DNA from 2 places in the Ureibacillus sp. FSL K6-3587 genome. Region 1 is predicted to be linked to the other one. Evidence: predicted binding sites of a transcription regulator. Region 1 holds the regulator's gene; the other holds the start of a gene.
The links. The regulator LexA, encoded in region 1, represses DNA repair genes until DNA is damaged. The targets are predictions, from matches to a motif close to CGAACATATGTTCG.
Positions count from the first base shown of each region.

Region 2: a site for LexA is predicted at 8,223-8,236, ahead of parE (DNA topoisomerase IV subunit B). Genes of this name have one in related genera too.

Region 1 is NZ_CP151969.1:3,380,523-3,390,710, forward strand. It holds gene NSS77_RS16715 (recombinase family protein) at 1-481, opposite strand, end outside; gene NSS77_RS16720 (LysM peptidoglycan-binding domain-containing protein) at 481-813, opposite strand; gene lexA (transcriptional repressor LexA) at 982-1,599, shown strand; gene NSS77_RS16730 (gamma-glutamyl-gamma-aminobutyrate hydrolase family protein) at 1,650-2,399, opposite strand; gene NSS77_RS16735 (prepilin peptidase) at 3,821-4,573, opposite strand; gene NSS77_RS16740 (potassium transporter) at 4,601-5,308, opposite strand; gene NSS77_RS16745 (hypothetical protein) at 5,305-5,889, opposite strand; gene pilM (pilus assembly protein PilM) at 5,889-6,863, opposite strand; gene NSS77_RS16755 (prepilin-type N-terminal cleavage/methylation domain-containing protein) at 6,971-7,483, opposite strand; gene NSS77_RS16760 (type II secretion system F family protein) at 7,536-8,702, opposite strand; gene NSS77_RS16765 (type IV pilus twitching motility protein PilT) at 8,741-9,784, opposite strand; gene NSS77_RS16770 (GspE/PulE family protein) at 9,798-10,188, opposite strand, start outside.
Region 2 is NZ_CP151969.1:2,956,570-2,969,643, forward strand. It holds gene NSS77_RS14580 (rRNA methyltransferase) at 1-139, shown strand, start outside; gene NSS77_RS14585 (DUF485 domain-containing protein) at 694-1,020, shown strand; gene NSS77_RS14590 (sodium/solute symporter) at 1,017-2,561, shown strand; gene NSS77_RS14595 (EamA family transporter) at 2,695-3,597, opposite strand; gene parC (DNA topoisomerase IV subunit A) at 3,787-6,231, opposite strand; gene parE (DNA topoisomerase IV subunit B) at 6,231-8,204, opposite strand; gene plsY (glycerol-3-phosphate 1-O-acyltransferase PlsY) at 8,625-9,227, shown strand; gene NSS77_RS14615 (HesB/YadR/YfhF family protein) at 9,256-9,546, shown strand; gene NSS77_RS14620 (hypothetical protein) at 9,601-9,969, opposite strand; gene tlp (small acid-soluble spore protein Tlp) at 10,101-10,334, opposite strand; gene NSS77_RS14630 (VanW family protein) at 10,406-11,335, opposite strand; gene NSS77_RS14635 (glycoside hydrolase domain-containing protein) at 11,818-12,468, opposite strand; gene NSS77_RS14640 (DMT family transporter) at 12,590-13,074, opposite strand, start outside.

The DNA of each region.
Region 1 (10,188 bases):
GTTTATTTTTGAAATTCCGTTCGGGACGATATCCGTTTTCAACGGCCCGGCGCATTCCCCGCTGAATTTTTGCATTATGTATTTTCCGTTGATACTCCTCTACAATCGCTAATATTTTCAACAGCATTTCGTCCATTTCGTTCAATTTCAATGGACCGGCATCATTAAGGGAATATACATCCGTCTCGCTTTTTTTAAGCAAATGCAGTACCGCTACCCGGGCATGTCCACGGCCTAATCGGGTTTCATCCTGTACGAAGACAGCAGAAATTTCATTTTCCGAAATATAATCCAGCATTTCAAGCAGTCCATCACGATCTACATCATAACCGCTGTGGCAATCTTCAAATATATTATCCACACGAAAGCCCAAACTTCGGGCATATCGTGAAAGCTCTTCCTTTTGCCGTTCCAGGGAAGTTTCCTGTTCAGCTTTTTCCGTACTTACTCTTGCATAAATAACCGCCTTGTTATTTCCCATTATCGTTTGCTCGCTACCTTTACTGATTGAATTTCATCCTCTTCATTAATGGCAATATAGATCGCATCTTTCGGAACCGGGATCATCAACGTTTCTCCGGCAATGATATGTTCTCCGTCAAGATTGTTTTCAACCGCCACCATCCGAATCCAATCCTCTTTCGTCAAATTTCCTTTATAGCGATCCGCCAATGTCCAAAGGGTATCGCCTTCTTTGATTGTAATTTGTTCGAAAGTCAATTCCCCTTCATCTGTAATAAAAATATAAGCAATTATGATTAAAGAAACAATAATCAGCACTTTTAAGTAATGATTTCTTTTTAACCAAGCCATAATTTTCTTCCCCTTTTACGAATGTTTGTTCCGAATATCTGTTCTTACTTTAATACGAACGTACGTTTTTGTCAAGAGTGTTTTTCGAACTTGTGTTTGCATTCTCCGAGATTCATTGCTATACTATATGTAAAATATGTAAAACTATTCACATTAGAGGTGACCACGATGGAAAAGCTGTCAAAAAGGCAAAGAGATATTTTGGAATTTATAAAGAAGGAAGTTCGGGCAAAAGGATATCCTCCATCCGTTCGGGAAATAGGTGAGGCGGTTGGGCTTGCCTCCAGCTCAACAGTACATGGTCACCTTACGCGCCTGGAACAAAAAGGATATATCCGAAGAGACCCGACAAAACCTCGGGCGATTGAAATATTGGATGGTGAAGAAGAACCGCAAAAACAATCAGTAATTCATGTGCCATTGGTTGGCCGGGTGACTGCCGGAAGCCCAATTACAGCGATCGAGAACATCGAGGAATACTTTCCTTTACCTGACGCATACGGAACAAGCAACGATCAATTATTCATGTTGGAAGTGATGGGGGATTCGATGATTGAAGCAGGGATTTTGGACGGGGATTATGTCATTGTAAAGAAAACATCCACTGCGAATAATGGGGATATTGTAGTTGCCATGACCGAAGAAAATGAAGCGACCGTGAAACGTTTTTATAAGGAAAAAGACCACTTCCGACTTCAACCGGAAAACTCGGCGATGGATCCGATTATTGTGGATAAAGTGACCATCTTGGGAATCGTTGTTGGTTTGTACCGAAGATTTCATTAATGAAATAAAAAAACTCGCAATCTCTTAATTGGAATGCGAGTTTTTTTATTTTATTTTTTTCTACAGGCATGAACAAATGCTTCAAATAACTTCTTTGAAACCTCTTCGCCGCAAATGGCCAATTGTTCCGGATGCCATTGAACGCCCAGACAGAACGGAGCCGTTTGATGTTCCACCGCTTCCACTATGCCATCGCTTGATACTCCGACAACCCTGAGATCTGCCGCAACATCCTTAATCGCCTGATGATGGAAGGAATTTACTGAGATTTTGTCCGATTGAACAATTCGGCTCAATCGGCTTTGTTTTTGAAGCTGTACAAAATGGGACGTTTCAAAGCGGGGAGAGGTTTGGGAATGAAGGAGAACCTTTCCTTCCAATTGATCATAAATATCCTGGTAAATGGTTCCCCCAAGCGCCACATTCAATACTTGCAAACCACGGCAAATGGCAAGAATCGGAATATGGTGTTGGATCGCCAGTTTTGTCCATTGGATTTCCCGTTCATCCCGTTTCGTGAAGACCCTTCCCAACTTTGGAAGCGGTTCTTCTCCAAAGAAAATTGGATTGATATCCCCTCCGCCGGTAAGCAATAACCCATCAATTGTACAAATCATCCGGTCGCCAGCCGATTCTTCGGCATATGGCAGGCAGACTGGGACTCCTCCCGCATCCACCACCGCTTTCACGTACGCCTCATTAACCTTATATATCCCATCATCCCAATCCAACGTGATGCCAATTATCGGTTTTATGCAGGTTTCCTCCTTTATGGCTAAAATATTCCTGACCAAAGGCAAAGAGTTTGAACATTTCTTACTTTAAATGCTGCATATTCCGATTGTTTTCGACATCTTTTGCTTCATAGTGACAAAGGTTTGACAGAAAAAAGATTCATTTTTACTAATAGAGATTCGGACCGGAATAGAGCTTTCTGCTTACAATGGGAAAAGAGCATCTTCCAATTCCATAAATTATTATTTTCACTATAGCAATATTTAAAGATATTTCTTTTTCAATCACTAATAATTCTGTTAATTAATAGTTTTTTATTATAATATAACCAGTTCATCAAAAATAATAGGTCGTGCGGCCTTTTGGATTTTTAGAAAAAGTTACTATTTATCCATAAATACTATTAAGTAATTTTATACCATTGACGGTAATATTGAGAAATTTTATATTCATTATGTAAGATGTCTGTACTACTCCGATTCGAAGATCATTCTTCGACAAAAGTAAGACAGGCTATACATAACGCTGGGAGGTGTAGTCATGCAATTAGTAGGAAACTTATTACAATTAGTACTTGGTTTACTTAACAGCCTTTTAGGCGGTCTTCTTTAATCCTGACAAACAGAAAGTTTCTTTATAAGCTTTCTGGACAAGCTGTTCTTTATTTCAATTTGGAATACCCAGCTTAAGCTTTTAGCTGGCATAAGTAAGATATGGGATGAACTTATGCCGGCTAATTTTCTTTTCAGGTCAACATGCAAATGATGTCGACAAAATTCATCTTGCATAGTAAATCCTTCATCATCATATTTTTGAATTTTTTATGAACCATGTTTGAAGAGCCTTTTCTGATTGACAAAGGCCGTAAGTTGAATACTGTCTCTCTTTCCAATTTATAATAAGTTCCCTTTTATACATAACATCCTTTAAAAGGATCAAAGAACAGAGAAAGGGCAGTTACCCTTAAAATCAGTGTTCCAATTACACAATCCAATCAGTTTGCTGGTATAAAGTCCCTATCGGAGAGGTTGGGGCTTGTACCAGCTACTATTATTTTTGAAAAATCTCCCAACAACATAATTCTTTATGACTATTCATAGAGAAACATTACTTTATCATCTTTGGTTAGCTCATCAAACCATATGAATTTTCTGTTACAATATTACTCTTTCTTTATTGTTTTTACCATTTTTACGCTTATAATGTCAACATGGAAATTTTATTCGGTATCCGTTTCTTTTTGTCTTCAAATCTTATTAGCCCTGCCCATCTTCAACGAATAGCATAAACTTCTGATTTTCGTTTCACCGCTTATCCGCTTTTTGAATTTTTCCGGAAACCCTTCAAAATTCACACCATTGCATTTTCCAATAAAAAAACACCCCAAAAGTCAGCTTTTCCAGTCCAACTTTTGGGATGCGGATTCATCATCTATCCATTATCCACCATATTATTAAAGCTCCAAATCAGCAGAGGTTTCTACACTTTAAAACAAATTCCAATACCATCGGATCATTGCATCGCCGTAAAAATATACAATGATGGCCGCAACGGCAATGGATGGCCCAAAAGGAACCGGGACTTTGCGGCTTTGCTTGCGAACTTTGATCACAATGATTCCAACAATCACGCCAATAACACTGGCCAAAAACAATGCGAGCAATGTCTTCACGGTTCCCAAAACCAGCCCAATTAAGAAAAACAGCTTAATATCGCCTCCACCCATTCCGCCTTTTGAGATCACAGCAATGAAATATAAAATGCCAAATCCGGCCGCAGCACCGAGGAGGGAATCCCACCACGGTTCAAGGGGGGAAGCGATACGGCCGATGATCAGAAAAGGCAGAAAGAAAAGAAGCACTTTATCTGGAATGATCATGTATTGAATATCCGAAACGACGATTATGGCCAATAATGAAATGAAAAAGAGTGCAACGGCCAGTTCAATCGATAGTCCAAGCAACAGATAACTCCATACGAAAAGCACTCCGGTTAGTAGCTCTGTTGCTACATAAATGGGTGATATTTTGGCGCCGCATGTCCGGCATTTTCCATGTAAAAAAATGTATGAAAACACCGGAATCAAATCGATGGCGGTTAACCGTCTTTGACATTTCGGACAATGGGACGGCGGCGTAATGATGGACTCCTTTAACGGAACACGAAGTCCCACAACGTTATAAAACGAGCCTAGCACAATCCCAAACAGGAAGAAAAAAACAGAATACAAAATATCCATAAAAGCGCTCCTCACAATTCCAATCGATTACACATCCCCTTCATAATAGAAGGTTGTCACTTGGATTGTTGCTTCGATGCTGTCTTCCGGATTTTCGGCGAATTCATTTTCTTCACCTGGCAATGAAAAATCGATGATATCGATGTGCATGATACGTTCAATTTTTTCAATTTCTTTAATAAAGTTTACTAAATGCTGAAAGTCCGGAGATTGTACGTCAATTTCAAAGGTGATTAATTTCAATTCTGGCGGCAAGGATTCATTATCGATCGGAGAAACTGGTGCTTCATCTGATTCTTCTTCGTTTTCTCCTTGAGATGTTCCTTCATTTTCCCCATCACTTTCATCCTCTTCGGCAGAAGCATCCGGCCGGTCAAATCCGGAATCAGCAACAAGCGTATCATAGTTGTTAAAATCGATGGATAAAATTTTTGTTCCTGAGACGTATTGAGTTTCTTCTATATTTAATACCAAATCGTCCAAGTTTCTTGTTTGAGGCACTTTTTTCCGCATTTCAAAAATTGTTGCCTGATCGAGGTTTTTCGATGCGTTGATCTCCTCGATTTGCTGCTCGAGCGATGATATTTCCGAGCGGGTTGATTCAATGGACGATTCAAGAGATTCAACCTCTTCTTTTTTCGGCAGAATTATATAATAGTAGAAAGCAAATAACAGCGCTGCTATGAGGACGATCAACAATAAAGTGGTCGAATTTTTCCCACTTAATGACTTCATTGGTTACCACCTCCAGCAGCTAAAGCATTTTGATTGATCAACAAAGTAAATTTGACCGCATAACGTGGAATTTCATTGAAATTCGCTTTCCCTTCCACTTCCTGATTGCCAAGCTCAAAATGCTCTATGGATGAAACTTGTGCATCAAAGAAATATGTACTGCTTGATAATCGGGATAAATATTTGGAAATATCACTTAATGTTTCAAAATCCATGGACACTTCCGCCGTTTGCGCATCAAAGGCATATTCCCTCAAATAAGAATGTCCGGGCTGCAAACGAATCGTTTCATCAAGAATCGGTGAAACCGGATAAGAAATCGCTTCGACAAAATCAACCGATTGCTTTAATGAACCAGTGTCAACCGATATGCTGTCCAGTTCCGCTTGAAGCCGATTCCGCTCATCAATCACCCGCTGCTCCTCGCTCCGCAAATCGGCAATTTCACCACGATAATTAAAATACTGGAACACAAAGAATGCAACAAAGAGCAACGCGATAATGGATAATACAATGTATACAGTTTTGGATGTGGACTGCCTTCGATCAACTTTCGGCAACAGGTTAATATCCGGTATCATCATTTAACCTCCTTTAAGGCAAGTCCAAGTAATGCTGCATGTTTTGCCTTGAATCCTGGATAATGCTTTTTCATGAATTGGTCATTAATGAGTTTGATTGGCAACTCGAAATTTTGCTTCAAATGGGAATGGATGTTATTGAGATTCGGATTGTCCCCCATAACGATGATTTCATCGATTCCATTTTGTTCCTTGCTGATGGAGAAACGGAAGAAATCCATAATTCGCTCCAGCTCCAACATTTGATCGGTAATCAGCATGCGGTATTCATCAAACTCTCCCAAATAGGAGAAATCCAATTGATGTTCACCCGCTTCCTTCGCCTTCCATTTGCTCAAATCTGTATCCAGCGGCTGAAATCTTTGGAATTCAACATTCCCTTTTGAATAAATGGTAATGGACAATTCATTGATCAGCCAATTTGTAAGCAGATAGGTTTTTGTGTCATCCAAAAGGTTCATGGATTCGAGCAATCTCAAATTACAGAGGGCCCTGACATCCGCAGCTTCCGGGTACGTATGTATATCCAAAAGCAAATTTATGTATTGGTTCACCGGTTCGGAGTTGGCGGCAAACATCATGGCCTTGCCGTCCCCTTCCACCGGGTCAAATACATCGATCAACGGATCATCAAATGGAAGGTGAATCGAATAGCCAATCTCCATTTCCGCATATTCCCTCAATTTTGAAGGTTCCACATCGTCCGGATGATCAAATGTTTTCAATAGAATGATAGAATCCGGAACGATCATACGGATCTCCTGTTTTTTTCCACCCCATAATGAATGGCACTGTTTGAACACTTCAAACAAAGCCACCTCATCTTTTATTTCGGACTCGGCAATCACCCCTTCCGGTATGGCAATTTCAAATACTTCCGCCTGCGATAGATCCGGGCCCTTCATTACGAGGGAGCGAAGTACGTAATCGTTGATTTCAATGGAAACATTCGACTTTTTATTTCGTCTAAACATACGCAGGGCTCCTTTTGATAAAATTGTCAACTAATGAACATGTATTATGAATTCATTAGTTTCTCAATGGAACACCCAACAAAAAGAGTTGGGTGTTCTATGAAAAACTATGGGGTTTGGGTTGAAATAGTTTTATCACCATCAGTACTACCTTCTTGAGAATCATCATTAATCTCTTTAATTGTAGCATTACTAAATGTAACTGTTTTTTGACCAGAATATGTTATAGCAGATGTAGTTAATTTATGACCTCCCTTAGCTTTAGAAATTGTACTTTCAGTTGGAATTTTTCCTTCGCTATCTAAGAATCCGTCTTTTTTTAATGTTCCTACAGTAACAGTTGTTTCTTCATTATTCTCTGTAAAATATAAATTGGCTGCATTTAGTACATTGATTGCATCTGCTTTTACGGCATTATAACGTGAGTTTTCAATTATGTTCCCAATCGCTGGAATCGCTATTGCTGCAACAATGGCCAAAATAACAATTACCGCTAATAATTCTACTAATGTTAAACCTTTTTCATTTTTCAAACGTTTTTTCAATAATTTCATCATAGAAAATCCTCCTCCAGAATTTGTATGTAATTCGTTTTGATTATGTACAGATGATTCTTTCAACTGTTTCTCACCTCCTTAAAAGGGTTTGAATAATTTTTCCATTCTATTTCCATTACATTTGTTCATACAAGCTGAACATCGGCAAGAAGACCGCTGCAACTATTCCACCGACAATCACGGCCAAGAAAAGGATCATAACCGGCTCTATCAACGCCTTTAATGTATCGACACTCCGATCCACTTCCGCTTCATAAAATTCCGAAACCTTTTGGAGAATAAAATCAAGTGTACCTGTTGTTTCCCCGATATGTACCATCGACGTGACAAGCGGTGGAAATAACCAACTATTTTCCAATGGCTCTGCCAACGAACTCCCTTTCTCCAAACTTTTTCTGGCATCCCTAATCACTTTTCCGATGACCGGATTGCCGATCACCTTTTCCACAATCGTCAAACATTCCAAAATCGGTACGGCACTGCTGAATAATGAAGAAAGGTTGGACATCATTCTTGAAAGTGCGGACTTTTGCAATAATGGTCCGAAAATCGGAATTCTTAACAATGTATAATGCACACCATAGTGAAATTTCCCGTTATTTTTATATAGGAAGTAAAACACCAATACAATGAGAAGAATCGCACCCAGCACGCTCCACCAATAATGTTGCAATATTTCGCTGATTTTGATGGTGAAGATCGTAATGGCCGGCAGCTCGGCACCCATCGACTCAAAGGACTCGATAAAAGATGGGACTATGACCACCATCATAAATACGGCTACCACGATGGTCAGTACGAGCAATACCAACGGATATGTCATGGAAGATTGCACTTTTTTCTTCAAGCTGTACTGCTTTTCAAATGTTGTCGCCAATTTTTCCAAAATCGTATCCAGGTTTCCGGTCGCTTCAGCGGACATCATCATGTTGACGAACAAATCCGGAAACACTTTTGGATGTTTTTTCGTCGCTTTCGAAAAAGAGAGACCCGACCGGACATCTTCCTCCACCTGTTCCAATGCCCTCTTTAACGGTTTGCTTCTCGTTTGGCGAGCCAATATATTCGTCGCTTCAACGACTGAAACCCCCGCCCGGATCAATGTGGCAAATTGACGGCAATAAATGACGAAATCCTGATTTTTTACTTTTGATCTGCCCAGATTGAATTCTTTGTCAAGAATGTTCGAAGATTCATTGATTTCCCGGGGATTGATGCCCCGCTCCCTGAGCTTTGCGATTGCCGCTTTTTTGCTCGGGGCATCAATTTTCCCCTTCGTCAACTCTCCCCTTCTCGTCCTTCCAACATACCTGTAAATGGTCACCGGTAATCACCAACGTTCATGTATGGTTTGACTTCTTCCAACGACACTTGCCCTTTTGCAAGCAATTCCTGGATTGAATGTTGCATCGTATGCATACCCAACGCCCGGCTTGTTTGTATAATATTTGGAATTTGTTCAATCTTTTCACTGCGTATTAAATTTTTTACAGATGGCACGGCAACAAGAATTTCCGTTGCCGCCACACGGCCTTTTTTATCTTTTCTGACGAACAGACGCTGTGAAATGACGCCTTCCAATACACTGGCCAATTGCGAACGAATCTGATTTTGCTGATGGGGCGGAAAGACATCGATGATACGATTGATCGCGGACGGCACATCCAATGTATGAAGAGTTCCAAACACCAAATGTCCGGTTTCCGCAGCCGTGATTGCCGTTGAGATGGTCTCCAAATCCCTCATCTCCCCGACGAGAATCACATCCGGGTCTTGCCGCAACGCCGCTCTTAAGCCGGTGGCGAAATTTCTTACATCTGTACCGACTTCCCGTTGATTCACAATCGAATTTTTGTGAGAATGAATAAATTCAATTGGATCTTCAAGGGTGATAATATGTTTTTTCATTGTTTCGTTAATATGATTGATCATTGCCGCCAAGGTCGAAGATTTCCCGGAACCTGTAGGACCTGTGACCAATACAAGCCCTTGTGCTCTTTCCGCCAAATCAAATAGCACTTTTGGCATTTCCAAAGATCTAATCGTCGGAATTTTGGTAGGAATCAACCGGAATGCGATTGCCGGCGCATTTCGCTGTTTATAAACATTTACACGGAATCGAACGTTTTCATTGTATGTATAATTAAAATCGGCATCACCTTTTATTCGATATCCCTTCAACTTGTACTTGGGCAAAAGCTGATTGACCATCTCTTCAATTTCTTCGGCAGAGAATTCCACATCCCCAAATTTCTCCAACATTCCGTGGATCCGGAAAATCGGCGGTGTTCCGACAGTGATATGTATATCCGAAGCATTATTTTCAAAAGCGCTTCTCAGAATATCTTCTATTGAAATATTCATAGCTCATCCCTTTCTATTCAACCGTTGCCACGCGTAATACTTCTTCTGTTGTTGTCAGTCCATCCAATACTTTCAAGAAACCGTCCCCTAGCAAAGTGCGATAACCTTCGCGCTTCATGTAAGCCATTATCGCCGCAATCCCTTTCCGCTGTGATATGAATTCTCTTACCGTCCGATCTATCGGCAATATTTCATGAATCGCAATTCTTCCTTTATAACCTGTATGGTTGCAGGCAGGACAGCCGCGCCCCCTGAGCACGTTCTCAATCTGCAAACCTTCTTTGGCAAACAGTTCCTTTTCCCTCGAGGTTGCCGGCACCGTTTCCGCACAGTCACGGCAAACCCGTCTTACTAAACGTTGAGCCACTACACCAACTACGGAAGATGCAATCAAGAACGATTCA
Region 2 (13,074 bases), 420 kb from region 1:
GCTTGAGAGATTAAAAAAATTTGCAAAAGACCACCAATTGAATCTAAACGATGTTATTGAAGCAAGTGTTGCATACATAAACACAAATGATGTAAAACAAGAAAGTTGGAGATATAGAGTAGAATACGAAGGCGAATAGCGCCTTTTTTTATTCGGCAATATAGGGACCCCGACATAATATATCTTATCGGAAGTAATATCTCATAATCCAAGAATACTTCTAATAGTGAGACAGAAGAAGAATTCTTGTTCTTTTTTTGATTTTCCGACATTTTTTTCCGAAACCGATGTCAAATATTTGTTGCAAAATAATAATAATATAGCTTTTTAAGTTCGATCAAAATATGCAGTATAATAATTTTATGATTTTAAATCCACTATTTTCATCAAATTATTATTACCTGAAATCAATGTTCTGTTTTCCAATAGTCATTTCCGCATTATTTTTTTCAATTTTACCTATTAAATATTTATTTGTTCCCTTTTATCTGCACTACATTTGATCCTTTTGTTGTTTTCACGCAAAAATTTTCTCTTTTAATCAATTTTTTTCGCAAAAAAATTTGAATAATATATAGAAAAAGTATTGCAATTTTGTGAACCGCTCTATAAAATTGAAATTGTAAAATTCTTAAACTAGAATTTTACGAACATGATACAGAAAAAACGTTCAATTTTAAAGGGGGTATGTTTATGGCGAGAGAAAACGGTAAAAATATCGACTACGAAAAAATCGCCAAGTCGGAATCGTTCAGACAGCTTTCCAAAAAGAAAAATTCCTTTCTCTGGACGATCACAGCAATTTTCTTCATTCTTTACATGTTGCTACCAGTCTTGACATCTTACACGAAAATCTTGCATCAAAAAGCATTTGGGGAAATTACTTGGGTATGGATTTATTCTTTCGGTTTGTTCGTTATGACTTGGGGACTGGCACACTTCTATGTTTCAAGAGCAAACAAATATGACAAAGATGCTCAATCAATCATTGATGAATTCGAAAGGGGTGCTGGTCAATGAGTATTACTTCCATTGTAATGTTCTTAGCAATTGTTGCAGTTACATTATATGTCACTTATTGGGCTTCCAAAAGAACGAGCACCGCAACTGATTTCTATACAGCAGGCGGCGGTCTTAAAGGTTGGCAAAACGGTCTGGCTATTTCAGGGGACTACTTATCAGCGGCATCATTCTTAGGGATTGCAGGTTCCGTTGCATTATACGGATATGATGGTTTCTACTACTCTATCGGATACTTGGTGGCTTACCTGGTAGTTCTTTATATCGTTGCCGAGCCATTACGTAACCTTGGTAAATTCACATTGGCCGATATGATCACAGCACGTTTTGATATGGCTAAAGTTCGCGGAGCTGCCGCTTTAAGTACAATCGTTATCGTATTGTTCTACATGATTGCACAAATGGTTGGTGCAGGAGCACTTATTCAGTTATTATTCGGTATTCCTTATTGGGTTGCTGTATTAATCGTTGGTGTCATGATGACAATCTACGTATTGTTCGGTGGTATGACAGCCACTTCTTGGGTACAGATTATTAAAGCTTGTCTATTGATGTTTGGTACTGTTATTATTTCTTTCTTAGTATTATTGAAATTTGATTTCAGTATTGTCAGAATGTTCTCAGAAATGACAACTGCCACTGAAGCTGGAGAAGCATATTTGAATCCGGGATTGCTTTATACGAGCGGTATCAATACAATTTCCACACTATTGGCGTTAGTATTGGGTACTGCAGGACTTCCGCACATCCTAATGCGCTTCTTCACAGTAAAAGATGCCCAAACAGCGCGTTCATCTGTAATTTGGGCTACATGGATCGTTGGTCTTTTCTATGTATTGACAATCTTCTTAGGATTCGGAGCAGCTGCATTCGTTGGTAAAGATACAATTGTTGCCGCAAACCCTGCTGGTAACATGGCTGCACCGTTGCTTGCGGAAGCTTTAGGTGGAGACATCCTGTTCTCATTCGTATCCGCCGTTGCATTCGCGACAATCTTGGCGGTAGTTGCAGGTTTGGTACTTTCCGGCGCTTCTGCCCTATCTCACGACATCTATGGCCAAATCATCAAGAAAGGCCAAATTACAGAAAAACAACAAGTTATCGCAGCTCGTATCGGTTCATTAGTCATTTCAGTAATTTCCATCTTATTGGCATTAGGTGCACAAACACTTAACGTTGCGTTCCTGGTATCATTAGCATTCTGTATTGCAGCATCTGCTAACTTACCAGTTATTATCTATACAATCTACTGGAAACGCTTCAATTCAAATGGAGCTGTATGGGCTATCCTTGGTGGTTTGATTACTGCATTAGTACTTGTGGCAATTTCACCAAACGTATGGAACCCAGAACCAGGTAAAGCCATTTTCGTGGGTACACCACTTGTAAGCTTAACAAACCCTGCGATTGTTTCCGTACCTGTTGGTTTCATCTGCGGATGGCTTGGTACAGTCTTCTCTAAAGAAGCGGATTACGCAAAATACAGCGAAGTTGAAGTTCGCGCACAAACTGGTATTTCAGTAAGCAAAGTCTCCCACTAATTGAATCGCTTACATTCATCCTTATCTTTCTATTTTCCTTGAGTAGTAATACTCAAGGATTTTTTTGTACAGCCAATACTATTCAAAACCAGGTAAGTTGGGGAGGGGGTTGAATAGTTGCCCCTCCCCTTCCCTACTCTCTCGATAATATGACAATAGTAAACAGAATCAATAAAGAACCAAGCCAATCCATCCATCCGAAAGGCACCCCTAAAAAGACGACGGAAGTGAAAGCGGCAGATAATGGTTCGGCACAGGCAAGCAGGCTCGTTTCTGAAGCAGTCAAATATTTTAAACTATCCAAATAGAAATAGAATGCCAAGACTGTTCCACAAATCACGACAAACAAAAAGGCAAAGTTTGTTGTCCAATGCCATTGTCCTTCAAATTGCCAAGGGGCTCTGATGAAGCTGAAAACAATCCCCGCCACCATCATTCCCCATCCGATCGTGATAAATGATCCCCATTTTTTCAATAATTCAATGGGATAAATGGTGTAAAAAGCCAATCCGAATGCGGATAAGATTCCCCAAATAAAGGCCTCTTTCGAAATCGTCAACACATCCATTTTTCCATGGGTTACAAGCAAAAACGTTCCGATGAGAGCCGAAAAAACGGCGATCAGCTCTTTGACTGTCGGTAAACGCTTCGCAATCAGAACATAATACATCGTCACCAAACCTGGTCCTAAATATTGCAAAACGGTGGCTGTTGCGGCATTGCCATGGGCGATGGCCGTTAAATATGTATATTGGACTCCTATCATCCCGACAATTCCAAAAATCACTAACCGGATGGCATCCCTTTTTTGCTTCCATATGTCAAAAATGTGGTTTCCCTCATTTCTATAAGCAATCGCTAACAACAAGGATCCGGCAAGCAACAGGCGGCAGGTGGTAAACCATTCTGTATTGATATGTAAATGTTGAAACATATACTGGGAAACAGTTCCGGAAATGCCCCAAAACAACGCGGCGATAATCACTAAGAAAATCCCTTTCGAACGCGCTTCAAAAGTTAAATAGAATTTTCCCATCTTATACTCCTCCAGATTTATCCATATAAAAATAGTAAAACCTTTTCTTACTTTTTTCAATGACAATGAAAGCCGCCTAGAATCCGGATATGATCTAGACGGCAAAAATCCTGTCAAAATATTTTTCTTTATCACTATTCTTTCCGGTTCTCATCACTAAACGGCGGACGGCATTGGTTCATATATGGATTATTGTTCTTTATTTTCATCTTGTTCGGGATGAAGGATCTTCACAAACAATAAATCGCCATCACTATTTACATCAAATTTCAGTGAGCCGTTCGAATAGCGGTCGGAAATCGGAAGATCCGATACTGCCATTGTTTCTTGAACCTGTTTGATTGTTGACATCACGATCGTATCGTCTTGATGAACAACAGAAACATCAAAAATGCGGTGAGGATTTTTCTTCAATTCTTTCAAAATGACTAATCCGCGTTTGGCTCTTCCCGTTTGCTCAATTTCCGATAAACTCATCCGTTTGATGGCTCCGCGTTGGGTAACGACAATCATCTCGGAATTTTCTTCAATGACATTGACAGCCGCAAGGAAATCTTCGTCTTTTAGATTGATTCCCTTTACTCCTCCTGTTTTTATTCCCGTTACCGGAATTTCCTCAATGTCAAATCGAACCGTATAACTCAAATATGAAGTAAGAATGATTTCTTTTCCAGGAGTCACCAAGTTTGCATAAATCATTTCATCATCATTTTTCAAATTCATCGTTTTGATCGGTTTTGAGTAACGGGTTACTTGATATTCATTAAGTTTCGACAATTTCACTTGCCCCTGTTTTGTCGCTGTTAAAATGAAGAGATTTTCATCCTCAAAGTTTTCAACCCCAACGGCGCCGACAACCTTTTCTCCCTCTTCAATAGGAACGATGCTTGATATGTGTTGTCCCAAGTCCTTCCAACGAATTTCCGGCAGTTCGTGAACCGGTTGAAAAATGTAATTTCCTTTATTCGTGAAGATGAGAAGAAAATGCTGTGTATTCAATGTGTTTTCATACAGCAAATAATCCGATTCCTTCATTGCAATATCTTCCGGACTGGAAGCCGCATAGGAACGAAGGCTTGTCCGCTTTACGTAGCCATCTTTTGTCACGGTCACAACAAAATCTTCACTTGGTATTAATACATCAAGGGATACTTTGATCTCTTTGATTTCCGCCTGGATTGTGGAAAGGCGGGGCTCGGCAAATTGTTTACGCAACTCCAGAATTTCTTTTTTGATCACTTTAATTAACTCTTTTTCGCTGCTTAATATTTTTGTCAGCTTTTCAGTTGTTTTTTGCAATTCTTCATGCTCTTTTTGCAATTGCGTAATATCTGTGTTCGTCAAACGGTAAAGTTGCAAGTTGACAATCGCTTCCGCCTGTTGTTCCGTAAACTGGAACTTCACTTGCAGGTTGTTTTTGGCATCCTTCTTATCTTTGGAAGAACGAATGGTTTGAATGACATCATCAAGTATGGATAATGCTTTGATTAATCCTTCAACGATATGTAGCCGGTCTTTTGCTTTTTGCAGGTCATATTTCGTTCTTCTTGTCACGACATCCTTTTGATGATCGATATATGCATCCAGCATGAGTGGAAGCGTCATCATAGTCGGACGGCGATTATGGATGGCGATCATATTAAAGTTATACGTGATTTGCAAATCCGTATTTTTATAAAGGTAGTTTAAAATGGCTTCCCCATCTACATCTTTTTTCAACTCAATGACGATCCGAAGCCCCACTGTCCGGTCCGATTCATCCCGTACATCCGCAATTCCCTCAAGCCGTTTGTCAAAGCGCATTTCATCGATTTTCTTAACAAGCAAAGCTTTATTGACATCATAAGGGATTTCTGTAATGACAATTTGTTCTTTTCCGCCTCTGATCGGTTCGATCGTCACTTTGGAACGGATAATGATTTTTCCTTTTCCAGTTTCATAGGCTTTTTTGATGCCATCAATCCCTTCGATGATGGCGCCAGTCGGAAAGTCCGGCCCTTTGATGACAGTCATTAAATCATCCACGGTGCAATCCGGACGATCAAGCCGCATCAATACACCATCCAGCACTTCCGCCAAGTTGTGGGGAGGAATATCCGTGGCATAACCGGCAGAAATCCCTGTGGCACCGTTCACAAGCAAGTTGGGCAGTTTCGCAGGGAGTACTGTCGGTTCCACATCCTGGTCATCAAAATTTGGAACAAAATCGACCGTTTGTTTATCGATATCTTTCAGCATTTCGATTGCCAATGCGGAAAGGCGTGCTTCCGTATAACGCATCGCTGCGGGAGGGTCGCCATCAATGGAACCATTGTTTCCGTGCATCTCAATCAATGGATAGCGGGCTTTCCAGTCCTGGCTGAGGCGCACCATCGCTTCATATACGGAAGAATCCCCGTGGGGATGGTAATTCCCGATTACGTTCCCGACCGTTTTGGCGGATTTTCGGAATGGTTTATCATGGGTGTTCCCTTCCCGATACATCGCATAAAGAATTCTCCGTTGCACCGGTTTTAACCCATCCCGTGCATCAGGAATGGCACGATCTTGAATAATGTATTTACTGTAACGGCCAAAGCGGTCACCGATTACATCTTCCAAAGTCAGTTCGTGAAATCGTTCGGTTAGCGCCATTATTCTTCCTCCTTATACTGGATGAAATCAGGTACCAATGTATTCGTATCCTCTTCCATCCCAAAGTCTACATGGGATTCAATCCACTTGCGGCGTGGTTCCACCTTGTCTCCCATCAATGTTGTCACACGGCGTTCTGCCCGGGCACCGTCTTCAATCGTCACGCGGATCAAGGTTCTTGTTTCAGGATTCATCGTCGTTTCCCAAAGCTGGTCCGCATTCATTTCACCGAGACCTTTATAACGTTGGATGACGTACCCTTTCCCGACTTTTTTGATTTTTTCCTGCAACTCCCGTTCTGTCCAAGCGTATTCAATGATTTCTTTCTTGCCGGTGCCCTTTGACACTTTATAAAGGGGCGGCAACGCCAAATACACTTTTCCCGCCTCAATCAATGGGCGCATGTAACGGTAGAAAAATGTGAGCAGCAGCACTTGGATATGGGCGCCATCCGTATCCGCATCGGTCATGATGATAATTTTATCGTAGGCTGCATCTTCAATGTTGAAGTCCGGACCAGCGCCTGCACCGATCGTATGAATGATCGTTGCAATCTCTTCATTTTTCATGATATCCGTCAGTTTTGCCTTTTCTGTATTGATGACTTTCCCCCGTAAAGGCAATATGGCCTGAAAAGTACGGTCCCGTCCCTGTTTTGCCGATCCGCCTGCCGAATCCCCTTCCACAAGGAATAATTCATTCTTTTTTGGATTGCGGGATTGGGCCGGCGTCAGCTTGCCCGAAAGTATGGTTTTTTCTTTTTTGCCCTTTTTGCCGCTTCGAGCTTCTTCGCGGGCTTTTCTCGCCGCTTCACGGGCCTGTTGGGCACGGATCGCCTTGCGGACAAGGGTTGCGGATAATTCGGCATTTTCCTCTAAAATATAAAGCAATTTTTCGGATAATACAGACTCCACTGCCGTACGGGCTTCCGGCGTTCCAAGTTTGCTTTTTGTCTGCCCTTCGAATTGCAGCAAACTTTCCGGAATGCGGACGGAAATGATGGCTGAAAGGCCTTCGCGAATATCCGATCCTTCCAGGTTTTTGTCTTTTTCTTTCAATAGACCGACTTTGCGGGCATATTCATTAAAAATCCGTGTCAAAGCCACCTTCGCCCCCGTTTCATGGGTGCCGCCATCGCGGGTGCGCACATTGTTAACGAAGGATAAAATCGTTTCCGAATAGCCGTCGTTGAATTGAAAGGCAAATTCCACTTCGATTTCATCATGAATCCCTTCCACATATTTCACGGGATGCATGACATCTTTTTCTTCATTCAAATATTCCACAAACGCCTGGATGCCGTTTTCGTAATAAAATACTTCATGCTTTCCTTCTTCCCGTTCATCGATCAATTCCACTTTCAATCCTTTTAACAGAAAAGCGGATTCCCGAAGACGTTCCGCCAATGTATCATAATTGAATTTTGTCGTGGAAAAAATCGTGTCATCCGGAAGAAAATGCACCAGTGTTCCCGTTTCTTTTGTATCCCCGATGATTTCAAGGGTCGTCACCGGTTTTCCGCCATTTTCAAAACGCTGGCGATGGATTTTCCCGTCACGATATATAGTGACTTCAAGAAATTTGGAAAGGGCATTTACAACGGAAGATCCTACACCGTGCAATCCACCGCTTGTTTTATATCCCCCTTGTCCAAACTTCCCTCCGGCATGTAAAATCGTAAAAATGATTTCCGGAGTGGGTTTCCCCAATTTATGCATTCCGGTTGGCATTCCGCGGCCATAATCCCGCACGCTGACCGAATTGTCTTCATGTATTTTTACGATGATATGCGATCCAAATCCGGCAAGGGCTTCATCGACCGCATTGTCGACAATTTCATAAACCAAGTGATGAAGTCCCCGGCTGTCAGTGGATCCAATATACATCCCTGGACGTTTCCGTACTGCATCCAAACCTTCCAATACTTGAATGGCATCAGCATCATATCTGAGTTCCGGTTGATTTATTGCCAAAAGTAATCCCTCCACATACAAACATCCGTTCTGTATCACTAATCGTACTGAGAATATACGCATCTGTCAATAACTAGCACGTTAGAGCATCTTTATCATTTTAACAAATCCTTTCAAATAAAAAAGGAGTTTTATGAAGAAAACCCGTACACTTTTCAAGATTTACGATTCGAGAATATCGAAAATGTCTTTTCGACGGATGATTTTGCAGTTATTTATTTTACTTTGTATACCATATATAATAAATAAAACATTTCTTTCATTCCCGATATAGTTCACAATTTCCTCCTTTTATCACCGTTTTTTTTGAAAAAGTTTTTCATCAATGCCGAAAAAGAGAAATTACACTTTCTCAAAGAAGCGAAAAAGTGTAAAATGATTATCGCTAAAAAAATAGTAAAAATTGAAAGGAATCAAGATATGATTAATGTATTGGCAATCATCTGTGCGTATTTAATCGGTTCGATTCCGTCTGGTTTATGGATTGGAAAAATTTTTTATAAAACAGACATCCGGGAACATGGAAGCGGAAATTTAGGAGCCACCAACACTTTCCGAGTGTTAGGGAAAAAAGCGGGAATTGTTGTAACCGTTATGGACATATTAAAAGGTACCATTGCTACGCTATTGCCGACTTTCTCTTATTTCAGCGATACCGGCGTGCATCCTCTTATTTTGGGGGCAATCGCCGCTTTTGGACATATGTTCCCGATATTTGCCGGTTTCCGGGGCGGGAAAGCCGTCGCCACATCCGGAGGGGTGTTGCTTGGATATTCCTGGCCATTCTTTGTGTTCCTTGTGATTGGATTTTTGATTCTATTAAAAATCACCAAAATCGTCAGCTTGTCTTCCATGCTCATTTCGCTCATCGCCGTCGTTTATAGTATTATTTATTGGATTGTGACAGGTGATTATGCATTATTTATAATGGTTGTGATATTGGCGTCATTCATTATCTACCGCCACCGCTCCAATATTAAACGCATCAAGGAAGGCACTGAGCCGAAAGTGAAATGGTTATAATGTTACTTGAAAGGATTTGGTTGGGGGAATGAAAATCGTCATTTCAGAGGAAGCATTATCTTGGTTCAAGGAAGAAATGGAAGCAACGGCAGGTGATTATATCCGGTTTTATGCCCGCTATGGCGGTTCATCTCCTTTTCATGAAGCTTTTTCCCTTGGGATGAATCGGGAACAACCCCATGATATCGGCATTGAAACGGTCATTGATGATATCCATTTCTATATTGAAAAAGATGATGTATGGTTTTTCAATGAACATGATTTATACGTTACTGTCAATCCGGAAACGGAGGAACTGGAATATAGTTATAAAAATTAAAAAAGAAGCGGATCTGAAAGCACGCCAAAAGATCCGCTTCTTTTTTTTATTGGACTAAAATTTCTCAATATCAATCACATGTTTGTCGTACCCAAGGGCAATCACCATATCGTTGTACGCGACCAGCACTTCCTTATATAAAACATGCACTTGCTCTACATTCACTTCCCCGTCATCTTCATAACGGGCTGCATCGAATTGGCTGCTGAATTCATCCAACTTCAGTTTTAATGTATCCACTTCCTTCGATTGTCTCGCTTCCTCGCTGGCATATGTATAAACATTAAATGAATGATGGTTGGCAGTGAATTTCTCAATCAATTCAGCCCGTTTGCTTCCTTTCTTGGATGCAACATTTTTCAATTGTTTCATCAGTTCCATGACGTTTTGACTTTGATTGATAAGCGTTTCTACCATATTCATCCTGAATTCCCCCCCAAAAAAAACTCACAGTTTTCGAAATCTATTTTCAAACACAATATTAATTATAAAAAAAGAAATTTCAATTGCAAAATAAAAAGGAAACTGGCCAGTCGCCAGTTTCCATATGATCATTAGACTTCCCCGTTTTCACGGGCAGCCGCTTCTTCCTTCACTTCTTTTCGGAAACCTTCAATCGCTTTTTTTCGCCGTTCATTTTTCGCTTTGATCTTTTCTCTTTCTTCAGGTCCGGCAAATTCCACACTTGCTTCTGCTTCACGGTAATTTTCGATTGTATTTTGAATCATGTTCTGTAATTTTTCCACATTATCGGAACGGTCGTCAGGTTTCGGTTTGCGGTTTGTCATTGCCATCTCTCCTCCTTTTTTATTGTTCAGTCTTATTTTGAGTTGATTCAGAGGAACTATGAAATGAAATTTTAAGGGGATTCATCGTTTTTTGCCAATTCATTTTGCATCAATTCCGCATATTCTTTGGACGTCCTGATAACGACAGTAAGGGAACCCGGCCTGTAATACGTTTGGATGAGGAAAGGGACTCCCGTCGTATTAATAAATTGGAAATCCAATCCCCCATAAAAGGAAACCGTTGCGTCTCTCCCTTTTGGGACATATCCCACATCCTTTGAATGATGATGTCTTTCAATGATCTCCACTGACAGCTGATCAACAGCATTGAATAAAGTGGATGAAGTTTGGCAGATTCCCCCGCCGATTCCCATGACCAACTTTCCGTTGACAATTTCCGGAGCCATTTGATAGCCATTGGCAATTTCTCTTGGCCCCACGATGGAATTGAAAGAGAATTTGTCCCCGCTTCCGACGATCACATTATGGATGGCGGCCGCCGAAATTTCGATATTTTTGCTTCTGCCCGTCTGATTCGGGTTGAAACGGGTGGTATAAGTGGCAATCACCACTTCCTTCAAATGAAGCACATCCGTTGGCCGATAATTGCTTTCGGTCACTTTTAACGGAATTTCGATTCTGCCTCCTGTAAAAGCCCGCTTTAATACCTCTTCAGTCAATAAGGAGGCATTGATTTCCGTTTTCGGTGTGCCTTTGATGATTTCGCCATCGGTATCAATCCGATCCAGTGTCATTTCTTTAAAATATTTTGGTTGAATTTCCTGAATCCAATTTTCCACTTCTTCCTTGAAAATCCTTACGTCCAGTTCAATCCAATAATCTTCAGGATGAAAAGTGTGTATGACTTCTTTGGTATAAGGATCAATGAGATCGATCTTTCTTTCTCCGGTAAGTGGCAATATCGAGTCAAAATAAGCACCGGTTGCAACCGGCTGCTTGAAAAAGGTCAGTAATAGCAAAAGGATTAAACTTCTTTTCATCAATGGTTCCACACAACCCAATCTTTTTGTTATGTATTGTTCCCCGATTCAATTGACTCATACAAAAAAAGAAGGCGATATTTTCTTGCGCCTTCTTGGAATGAAAATTTGCTGGCAGTCCAGAATAAAATTTAAATTTCTGAGTGGATGTATTCAAGGACCATCTTTTGGGCTTCATCGGCGATTTCCTGCATCGTGCCAAGTTCTTGTTCTGTAGCGGAAGCAATTGCCGAAATGCTTCCGGATGTTTCGAATGGGATGTTTAATCTTCCTTCAACATGCTGAACGATTCTTCCCGCATATTCTTTGTATTATTATTAAAAATTTGCTTTTTATATCAAATTTGATTACTTGAATAAAGGGAAAATTCCCATAACAAATAAAAATTCCCCCTAACCTTTTCCTATAACTGTTGAACAGCGTTTATTTCATCAACATGTTTACAATTATTTTTGTAAACTTCATTTACAAAATCCTTGTATCTAATATAACATTTCAAATAAACGGCTGTCCGCCAAGTTCGTATCAATAGGACATGTTCTTGAATTTCTTCCGTATTGCCAAATCCAGACATTTCCTTCACAAGGCACTTTCGCCGGATCAAATTTTGGGGCCAATTGTGCTTTTGTCACCCCCGGATCAGGCTCCGCACTCCATAAGATGGCCTGATTCGCCACCAACGGATCTTGATTGACCGCCTCGCAATAGGCTTTTGCAAAGTTTCCTTCCGTCGGATCGTGATAAAAGCCCGGTTTAAAATCCGTATTATACATGTAATTGACATATCCACGGATCCAACTGCCATCCACATCAAAAAAACGTTCGACATTGGCGAAAATCGGTGTTCCCTTCCGGATGCCAAGCCTTTTTGCATGATAAGAGGCAAACATCGCCACCACTCTTCCTTCATTTTCCCCTACCGCTCTTTTAAAATCGTTGTAGATTGGCAGCAATTTTGTACCACTATTATGGAGCAGTTCAATTTCTTCCCGATCCAAACCTTCTGATGCCCCTTCGACACGGGTCAAATATCTTCCCCAAAACTCCGGCTTCCCGTAATTGTTCAAAACACAATTATAAAGGTCTGTCGTCACTTTTTGCGATGAATCAACACCCCAATGATAAGTAACCACTTGCGTACCTCTTTTCTATTTATGTTTCCATATTTATATATATTGAACAACTTGATTAATTGTTCATGGAAATGAAAAATGAGGGCCGAATCAGCCCTCACGTCATGACAATCACCCAATCCTATATTTTTGTAAAAATGATGCCCAACAGCGCGGTGATAACACCAATAATCTGATAAGTTTTGAGCCTTTCGTGGAAGATCAGGCAACTTCCGCAAACGACCACCAAACAGCTTAACGAAACGATGGAGAAAACTATGCTTGCGATTCCTTTTTGCAAAGCGAAGAAATAGCAGCTGTAGGCGATCACGCTCAACAAACCGACAACGGCGCCCACTTTCAATTCGGAAGGCTGCCAGTTTTCTTTTTGGACAAGACTATTTGCAATCAAATAAACCGCCCCGCCGCCATACATGCAAATTAAAGTATTGAGCGGCTCAATATGCAAATAAGTCGATGCTTTCATCAAAATTCCTAGAATCCCTAATGACAGAATGGCGAGGCAAATTCTGATCATCCAAGGCAAATATTCCGCATGCACATTGCTTGAAGGCGAATATTGAATCACCACGGCGGAGCACAACATGATGATAATGCCCGTCCATT